2 regions of the Pleomorphomonas sp. PLEO genome follow, and region 1 is predicted to be linked to the other one. Evidence: predicted binding sites of a transcription regulator. Region 1 holds the regulator's gene; the other holds the start of a gene.
What was found. The regulator LexA, encoded in region 1, represses DNA repair genes until DNA is damaged. The targets are predictions, from matches to a motif close to TGTTCNNNNTGTGTTCNG.
Positions count from the first base shown of each region.

Region 1 (4,737 bases):
GCGAAACGCCGTTCCAAGGTCAGCGAGGTATCGAGCTTTTGCATGAATTGGTTGAGAGACCGGACAAGCGGTAGGAGATCGCTCGGCATGTTGTTTATGGCCAACGTCGACAGATCGTCAGGCGTTCGCGAACGAATTTGTCTCACCAGCCCTCGAATATGGCTGAGCCCGTTATTGATCACCAGCCAGGTCAAAAACGCGATCGCCGGCACCAGCACCAGAAGCGGCAGGGCTATGTCCAGAAGGATATTGCCGACGAGGCCTTTTCTCAGTGCGATCTTTTCGGCAACCTCGACGACGATCCCGGTCTGCGCAATCGGCAGAGAATAAACACGCCACTTTTCGCGGGCGAATGTGTAGTCCGCAAAACCCGCGCCGAACTTCGGGACACTTGCCGGGAAAGCGTTGCTGCTGACCATGGCGAGCGCGTCGGCTTTCCAGGAACGGAAGGCGTGCGCATCAGCGTAATCGTCCGCGTCCTGGTTGAGTGCCAATTGGTTACCCATGGAAAAATCAATGTCGGGCACTTCCGCCGGCACTGAAAAGTCATTCTTCTCAAGGTGCCCCTTGAGAAGGATCCAAAGCGTATTGGCGTCGTTGATAAGCTCGGCGTCGTAGATGTTTTCGATTTCACGCGTGGCGCTGCGATACGCCAGAGCGCCGACGATCAGGATGGTGGCCATCAGTGTGGGGAGGATGCGCCAGAACAGGCGCTGGCTGAGCGTCACGACATCACCGCTCAACCATATAGCCAACGCCCCGGATCGACTTGATAAACGACGAACCGAGCTTGCGCCGGAGATTATAGACAGTAACCTCGATCGTGTTGCTCTCGGTTGTCGATTCCGCGTCGTAGAGAGCATACTCGATGTCGGTTTTGGTGACGTAACGGCCAGCGCGCTCCATCAGGAGGCGCAGAAGATGGAACTCCTTGGCCGGCAAATGCAGCGTCTCCCCGCCACGGCGAGCGACAAGCGCCGCCGGATCAAGTTCAACATCGCCCGAGACAAGGAGTGTCACAGCCCGCCCCTCCCTCCGCCGGGTAAGCGCGCGAATGCGGGCCAGGAGTTCATCGAGGTCAAACGGCTTGACGAGATAATCGTCCGCGCCACCGTCGAGCCCCTCGACGCGGTGCTTGACGCTGTCGAGCGCGGTCAGGAACAGAACCGGCGTTTGATTGGCCTTGGCGCGCAAGGCGCGCACGATGTCGAAACCGCTCATCTTCGGGAGGTTCACATCGAGAACAGCCATGGCATATTCGTTGTCCTCGCACGCCGCCAAGCCGGATTCCCCATCGCTGAACCAGTCGACGCCATACGCATGCTTTTCGAGCGCGCGCTTAAGCGACGGGCCGAGAATATGGTCGTCTTCGACAAGAAGAATACGCAGCTTGTCACCTCTCACCACACGGCTGTCGGAGCAGTATTGCATTTGCCAACTCTGGATGGCACTGCCCACTCTGACCTGCTGGAGGCTTTCGCGATAAGGTTATGCGGCCACAGCCGGATCGTCCAGCGGGCTTACTGGCGGATGGGGCGTTTTCGGTCGCAGCCCCCCTTACGGAGGCAATCCCCATTGCGGAACACACACGGAACATGTTAACTCTGTTCGTGATTTGTACCGAATCGCGCTACGGCGCAACCGACGCCGGCCGACCAGCGGGGACCAGACGATGCTCACGCGCAAACAGCTCGAACTCCTGATGTTCATTCATGAGCGTCTCAAGGAATCGGGCGTGCCGCCGTCCTTCGACGAAATGAAGGATGCGCTGGATCTCAAGTCCAAGTCCGGCATTCATCGTCTGATTACCGCGCTGGAAGAGCGCGGCTTCATTCGCCGCCTGCCCAATCGGGCACGCGCACTGGAAGTGATCAAGCTGCCGGAAACCATGCAGCCGGGCATCGGCCGGGCTCGCAAGGGCTTCGCGCCGGCGGTCATCGAAGGCGACGGTGGTCGCAAGCCTTCGTCGGCAAGTGCCGCCGCGCCGTCGCTGGATAGCCGCGACACCGTGCCGGTTCCGGTCATGGGGCGGATTGCCGCCGGTGTGCCGATCGCCGCCATCCAGACCCAGTCACACATCTTGCACGTGCCGATCGACCTCATTGCCGGTGGAGAGCATTACGCCCTCGAAGTGCGCGGCGACTCGATGATTGAAGCCGGCATTCTTGATGGCGACACCGTCGTCATCAAGAAGTCCGACACCGCCGATTCCGGCGATATTATCGTGGCGCTGGTGGATGATGAGGAAGCGACGCTGAAGCGTCTGCGGCGCAAGGGCGCGTCGGTCGCCCTTGAGGCCGCCAATCCGGCCTATGAGACGCGCATCTTCGGCCCTGACCGGGTCCGCATCCAGGGCCGCCTCGTGGCGCTGATGCGCCGCTATTAATCCACTTTTCAAAGCGGCTTGAAACGCGGGCTGACGGTTCCCGGGAAGCTGTGCTTGTCTTTCATCCCCGCGGAGGGCGCGTACCTGGGCGCCGTAGGACCGTTAGACCTATTGCGCCAATCGACTTTTCGCCGACGGGAAAAGCAGCGACGTATCGCCATAGGAGTAGAAGCGGTAGCCGCTGGCGATCGCATGTGCGTAGGCGGCATGCATGGTATCGAGACCGGAGAAGGCCGATACCAGCATGAACAGCGTCGACTTGGGCAGATGAAAATTGGTCATCAACAGGTCGACGGCGCGAAAGCGGTAGCCGGGCGTTATGAAGATGTCGGTCGCCCCCGCGAACGGTCGAACGAGGCCATCTTCGCCGGCAGCGCTTTCCAAGAGACGCAACGACGTCGTGCCGACGGCGACCACCCTGCCCCCGCGTGCCCGTACTGCATTTAGCGCCTCGGCGGTTTCTGACGAGACATGACCAATCTCGGAATGCATCTTGTGGTCTTCGGTATCGTCCACCTTCATTGGCAGAAAGGTACCGGCGCCGACATGCAGCGTCACGAAATGCCGGCCGATACCGCGCCCATCAAGGCGATCGAAGAGCTCCGGCGTGAAATGAAGCCCGGCGGTCGGCGCGGCGACCGCGCCATTTTCCCGGGCGTAGACAGTCTGGTAGTCGGCTCGGTCGTGCTCATCCTCTGCCCGACGCGCGGCGATATACGGCGGCAGCGGAATGTGACCGACCGTCATGAGCGCTACATCGAGGTCCGGCCCGGCACGATCGAAGGTCAGCGTGATCTCGCCATCCTCGCCTTTCTCCGCCACGACAGCGCCAAGGGGATCGGCTGCCGGATCAATGCCGGAAAACACCACGCGGTCGCCGGCGCGCAGCTTGCGAGCTCCCTTGACGAAGGCACGCCAACGATCCGGGGCCTCGCGCATATGCAGCGTTGCCGAGAAGCGAACTGGCTCGGCGCCATGGCGATCTCGCCGCCCTTCAAGCTGGGCGGGGATCACCTTGGTGTCGTTGAACACCAGCGCGTCTCCCGGTGACAGAAGGTCGGCGAGATCGCTGGCGTGTCTGTCCTCCAAGGCTTGGCCGGGCTTCACCACCAACAGGCGGGACGCGTCGCGCGGAACGGCGGGACGCAGGGCGATACGCTCGGGTGGCAATTCGAAATCGAAGACTGAAACTTGCATTCTTCTGCATAGACATGACCGAGCGTGAAAGGCAACGGCCAACGCCAGCGGCGGCGCCTCAACATGTCCATAGAAGGGAATGCCTTGGTACCGAGGGCCTCAAATCGCCGACGCCGGACGGATCATCCGACCCGCTACGAAGAACGCTCCGGTCCGGTTGATCGGCAAAAATGCTGAGCCGTCTATTCCGCGACGCAGAACCGCAAGGATAACCGGCTAAAAAGGCCGACCTCCCAGGAACTGCGACTAGCGCCGACAGGGTTCATCGGATAAACCGCGAGCCGAAAAGTCCAAAAAACAAGGACCAACCATGCTCGAGTGGTTCCGCAAGCTGCTGCCGCACGAAGAACAGTTCTTCGATCTGTTCGCCCAGCATTCACAGACCGTCGTCACCGCCTCGCACTCGCTGAATGCCCTCCTGTCCGGAGACGACCGCGACGCACGCATCGCCGAGATTGTAGCGCTCGAGGACAAGGCCGATGGCATCACCCGCGAGGTTCTGCTTGCCGTCCGGCGGAGCTTCATCACGCCCTTCGACCGCAACGACATCAAGGACCTGATCCAGTCGATGGACGACACCATCGACACCATGCACCGGGTGGTAAAGACCATCCTGTTGTTCGAGCAGCGTGTCTTCGATCCCGGCATGCGCGACATGGGTCTCGACATCATCCAGGCGGCGAAATTGGTTGCCGAGGCGATACCGTTGCTCAAGAACGTCGGCTCCAACGCACCCCGCTTGACGGCGCTGTCGGAGGAGGTCAGTCGCGTCGAGGGCCATTCGGACTTCCTGCACGACAACGGCCTCAAGGATCTCTACCGTCGCCATGGCACTGGCAACGCCATGAGTTACATCATTGGTAGCCAGATCTATGGCGAGCTAGAAAAGGTACTTGATCGCTTCGAAGATGTTGCCAAGGAAATCAGCGGCATCGTGATCGAGAACGTCTGATGGAGACGCTAGCCCTTCCGCTACTTTTTGGTCTGGTCGGCATCGCCCTGCTGTTCGACTTCCTGAATGGTCTGCATGACGCGGCCAATTCGATCGCGACCATCGTCTCGACACGCGTGCTCAGACCGCAATACGCAGTAATCTGGGCGGCGTTTTTCAACTTCATCGCCTTTCTGTTCTTCGGCCTCAATGTAGCGACGAC
Region 1 covers NZ_CP166625.1:3,210,900-3,215,636, reverse strand. The annotation lists gene AB6N07_RS14870 (sensor histidine kinase) at 1-728, opposite strand, end outside; gene AB6N07_RS14865 (response regulator transcription factor) at 733-1,389, opposite strand; gene lexA (transcriptional repressor LexA) at 1,673-2,386, shown strand; gene queA (tRNA preQ1(34) S-adenosylmethionine ribosyltransferase-isomerase QueA) at 2,495-3,583, opposite strand; gene AB6N07_RS14850 (DUF47 domain-containing protein) at 3,894-4,535, shown strand; gene AB6N07_RS14845 (anion permease) at 4,535-4,737, shown strand, end outside.

Region 2 (4,737 bases), 2.3 Mb from region 1:
TTCGGAGCCATCGCCGCCAACACCCGGATCGGGCACGAAGCGGAAGCCGTGCAGCTCACCGACCGCCTGCCCTTCGACGAGCACGCCGCCGGTACCGGTGATTTCAGCTTCGAGCATGGTGTTCTCTCTCAATCTCTTCAACAATACCGATGTCCGGCGATCCACGAAACGCTGGGTCAACCGTTCATGCAACGCATCCGACAGCCGATCCTCGATGGCGCGCGTCTTCTCCCGCCAATGGCCGGGCGCAAACAGCCAGTCCGGCCGATTGGCGACAAAGGTCCAGGTCCTGATGTCCGCCAGACGCCGCGACAACGTATCGATATCGCCATCCGTCCTGTCAGACAACCCGACCTGCCGTGCAAACCAATCGTCTGGAATCACGCCTTTTGCAATGAGGAATCGATAGAGTGCGACGATGAGATCACCGTGCTGCGCCGGTGATATCTTGCGGAAGTCGGGAAGTTGGCACACGTCCCAAAGAAGCGCCACCCGTTCGCGACCATACGCCGCCGCCGCCACATCCTCTGCCCGAAGAGCGAAGTCGAGCGCTCGCTGATCATCGGATGGCAGCGCCCGGGTCAATCCCTCTACCCCAGGCAGCTTCTCGAGTGAGGCCCGGAGCGCGTCGACCGACGAAAAATCGAGGTCGCCGTTACGCCACTGAAAGATGCCCACCGGTTCGAAGTCATGCCCCTCGATGGCCGTGACGGTGTCGTCGTCGAACGGCATGACCCGGCCTGTGACGCCAAAGGTACCATCGTTGAGATAGCGACCGGCCCGACCGGCGATCTGACCGAGTTCGGCGGACGTCAGGCCGCGATACTGATAGCCGTCGAACTTGCGCGCCTGAGCGAAGGCGACATGATCGACATCGAGGTTGAGCCCCATGCCGACGGCGTCGGTCGCCACCAGAAAGTCGACCTCGCCATTCTGAAAGAGAGCCACCTGCGCGTTGCGGGTACGGGGGGAAAGCGCGCCCATCACCACGGCCGCGCCGCCGCGCTGGCGACGGATTAGCTCGGCGACGGCATAAACCTCGTCGGCGGAAAAGGCGACGATGGCCGAACGTGGCGGCAAGCGGGTGATCTTCTTGGCCCCGGTGTAGGCGAGATGGCTGAGACGCGGTCGCGAGGTAACGGCAACGCCCGGCAACAGGCGCTCGATCAGCGGCCGCGCCGTCGCGGAGCCGAGCAGCATGGTTTCCTGCCGCCCACGCACGTTCAGCAGCCGGTCGGTGAACACGTGCCCCCGCTCTATGTCACCGGCGAGTTGCACCTCATCGATAGCGACGAAAGCCACGTCCAGGTCGCGAGGCATTGCCTCCACCGTCGCCACCCAGTAGCGGGCGTCGCGCGGCACGATCTTCTCCTCGCCGGTCACCAATGCCACCGCGCTCGCGCCGACGCGGGCGACGATCCGGCCATAGACCTCGCGCGCCAGCAGGCGCAGCGGCAGGCCAATGGCGCCGGAGCCGTGGCTCAGCATCTTTTCAATGGCGAGATGAGTCTTGCCGGTGTTGGTCGGCCCCAGAACCGCCGTTACCGCCCGGGCACGGGCGATCGAAGACAGAGGGGCCGCTCGGACAATGTTCATGAGGTCCCGTTCGGTTGAGCGATGACGCCGTGACCTTCCTATACGAAAAAGCCCGCCTGAGAGGCCAGAGAAAACCGGCAGAAGCATGGCGACAGCCGCCAAAAGGAATCAAACGAGAACAGATGCGGGGCGAATCGCAATTTCAAAGAGATTCTGCATTCGTTCCCTACAAGATATGGATGCAGACAGAGTCTTCGCCTCGCTATCTTGAATCCGAAGACTCCACAGAGAGAGTCGTTCGATTCGCCACTAGAATCGATGTCAAGAGCAGATCGACAGCAAGACTCTAAACCAGAATCATGGTTAACCAATTATACTGAGACGCAAAAGTAGAGGACTGGCGGCGTTAACACTTTCAACAGAGCGGGAACGAACACGGGCCGAATCGCCGACACGGCAATGTTCTTGTTTCGCCCCACCCATATCTGCCATCACCCGCGCCTCAGCGCACAAGATGTCGCCCGAGCGGCGTACTTATCGCCTGCGTCGGTCACTGAAGAATTAACAACTATGTCCCGAATTGGCACAAAACGACCAGGAAACTCGGATGTGGTGGTAATAAAAAAGGCGCCCTGAAGAGCGCCTCTTTCGATCGATATCGTGATGGCCACACTCAGTTGGAGGCCTGCTCCACCTTGCCCAGCTTGGCGTTCTCGCCGAACTGGGTTGCGACCACTAGGAGCAGTCCGCGCATTGTCTGGACCGAGATCTTGCTCGGCACCATGACCCGTCCCTCGGCCATCGGCACGAACCAAACATCAAGGTTCTGGTTGTCACGCATATATTCGGTGGACTTGGTGCCCTCGCGGTGGCCGGCCACCGGCACCCAGCGCGCCGAGCAGTGCACCGCGTCCCCCTTGTATCCGGGAATATCGACGGGATCGGTACTGGTGTAGCTGAGCTGGATATCATAGCGCGTCCAGCCATCGAACACCGGCAGCGTACGATCGCAGACGTCTTTGCCATCGGCCTTGTCATCACGCATCATCGGCAGGATTGCCGCCGACAGCGGGTCGACCACGCGGCGCTTGGCCGCCGCCGTCACCGGCACACGGTCATCGTATTCGACGAGTTCGGGTATGGCCTTGAGACTACGGACATTGCCTCCGCCCAGCGCCATCGATACCTGCGTCACCGTGTCGCCACGGCTCATCAGGTCATAAGTGGATGGCACCAGCGAACGGCCCACGTAGCCCTTGGCGTCGACAAAGCTCTCTTCGGAACTGACGATGCGGGCGAGACCGGCGGTCGAAATGTGCAGCTTGGCCGCGTAGGCACCTCGGTCCACCTTGATCGACAGCGATCCCTTGGCAATGCCGATCCCCATGAAGGATGCGGCGTAGAGAGCTTGTACCTCGCCCTCACGCGCCACCGCCGCCCCGGATGGCGGCACGGCGGACAGCGTGGCGACAAAGACCGCCGCGGCCATGGCGCCTTTCGCACGACGCGGCAAAGTTTCGACACGAGCCACCACGGAACCTCCGTTTGCAGACGGCGAACCGTCTCACCCTCGGCCGCCATCTGCGACCGAAACAACGCCTTGAAGATCATCCGACGGGCGACGCCACCGCCAGCGAGAGACTGCCGACCGGTCGGCCGACCACCGTCTTTCGGATGATCGGCTGTCATGGTAACTGGATGGTTAACGCGGCGAAAGCCTCGATGTTCCTGTGGCGAGAAATCTATAGGCGGCGCTGACGACGCTTCCATCCGGCCAAACGGCATTTTTGCCGGCTTCCGCTCGCTTCCGGGGTTGACGGGGCCGATGCCGACCGACTATAGGAACGCGACTTGAACGGCGCCGTCGGCATGACGCAAGCGGCGCCTTGGCTTATTTCATCGCGAGGAGCGGCCGCAAGGCCTCGATCCCGCGCTAACAGAAAAAGAGGGTATCCCGATGGCCCGGCGCTGCGAACTTACCGGCAAGGCCGTTCTGACGGGTAATAACGTCAGCCACGCCAACAACAGGACCAAGCGGCGCTTTCTGCCGAATCTCCTGGCTGTGACGCTCCTGTCCGACACGCTCGGTCAGTCGGTGCGCCTGCGCATCTCCGCCAACGCCCTGCGTTCGGTCGAGCATCGCGGCGGCCTTGATGCCTTTCTTGCCAAGGCGAGCGACGACGAACTGTCGACGCGCGCTCGGCTGATCAAGAAGCAGATCGCCAAGAAGGCCGCCGAGGTCGTTGCCGCCTGATTTTTCGGGCACAACCGCCTTCCAGAATTGAGCCGCGATGCCGGAAACGGTGTCGCGGCTTTATTTATGTGAACCTTCAGTGGTACACATCGCATGAAATTCCAGTCCGCTGGCTGGGTTTCATTTCATAGCTCCAAAAGCCTGGTCTGTACTGCCGGAGAACTTCTGGAAATGTTTGATAGACGCCTCACCCCTTCGGTGTTGGCGATGGTTGCTACCGTCGTCGCATCCAATATCCTCGTACAATACCCCTTCACGCCCTTCGGACTGGGTGATCTCCTCACCTGGGGCGCCTTTAGCTACCCCTTCGCCTTCCTGGTAACCGACCTCACCAACCGCTGGTTCGGACCGGCGAAGACCCGCCACGTCGTCTACGCCGGCTTTGCCATCGCCGTGGTGTTGTCGATCTGGTTGTCCGAGCCCCGCATCGCGTTGGCCTCCGGCACCGCCTTCCTCTGCGCTCAGCTCCTCGACGTGACCGTCTTCAACCGGCTGCGCGCCGGTTCCTGGTGGCGGGCGCCCCTCGTCTCCTCGTCGATCGGCTCGGCGCTCGACACGGTCATCTTCTTCTCGATCGCCTTCGCAGGCTCGGGCCTGCCCTGGACCACCTGGGCGCTCGGCGATTTCTCGGTGAAGATGTTGGTGGCCGTCTCTTCGCTGCTGCCCTATGCCAAGCTGATGAACTGGGTAAAACCCTATCAGCCGGCCCGGAGCTGATCTCGCCTATCTCAAGAAACCGTCGGACAGGAAATCACCCCAGTCGAGCTTGCCAGCCACCTTGAAAGCGGCCCGGTTGCGACTGGCAACCCGCGCTTCGCCAAGCGTTCCGTCGGCGCGACAGAGGCTGAAGGCGATTTCATGCTTGGCAGGACGCGGCGGTCGCAGGATGCGGCCGCCGTTTTCATGTTCCACGACAGCCAAGGCTTTCGATTCCAGCACCAGATAGG
Region 2 covers NZ_CP166625.1:957,758-962,494, reverse strand. The annotation lists gene AB6N07_RS04250 (helicase-related protein) at 1-1,596, opposite strand, end outside; gene AB6N07_RS04245 (DUF3108 domain-containing protein) at 2,210-3,067, opposite strand; gene rpmB (50S ribosomal protein L28) at 3,494-3,790, shown strand; gene AB6N07_RS04235 (queuosine precursor transporter) at 3,962-4,507, shown strand; gene AB6N07_RS04230 (small ribosomal subunit Rsm22 family protein) at 4,514-4,737, opposite strand, start outside.
Region 2: a site for LexA is predicted at 1,700-1,717, ahead of AB6N07_RS04250 (helicase-related protein). Genes of this name have one in related genera too.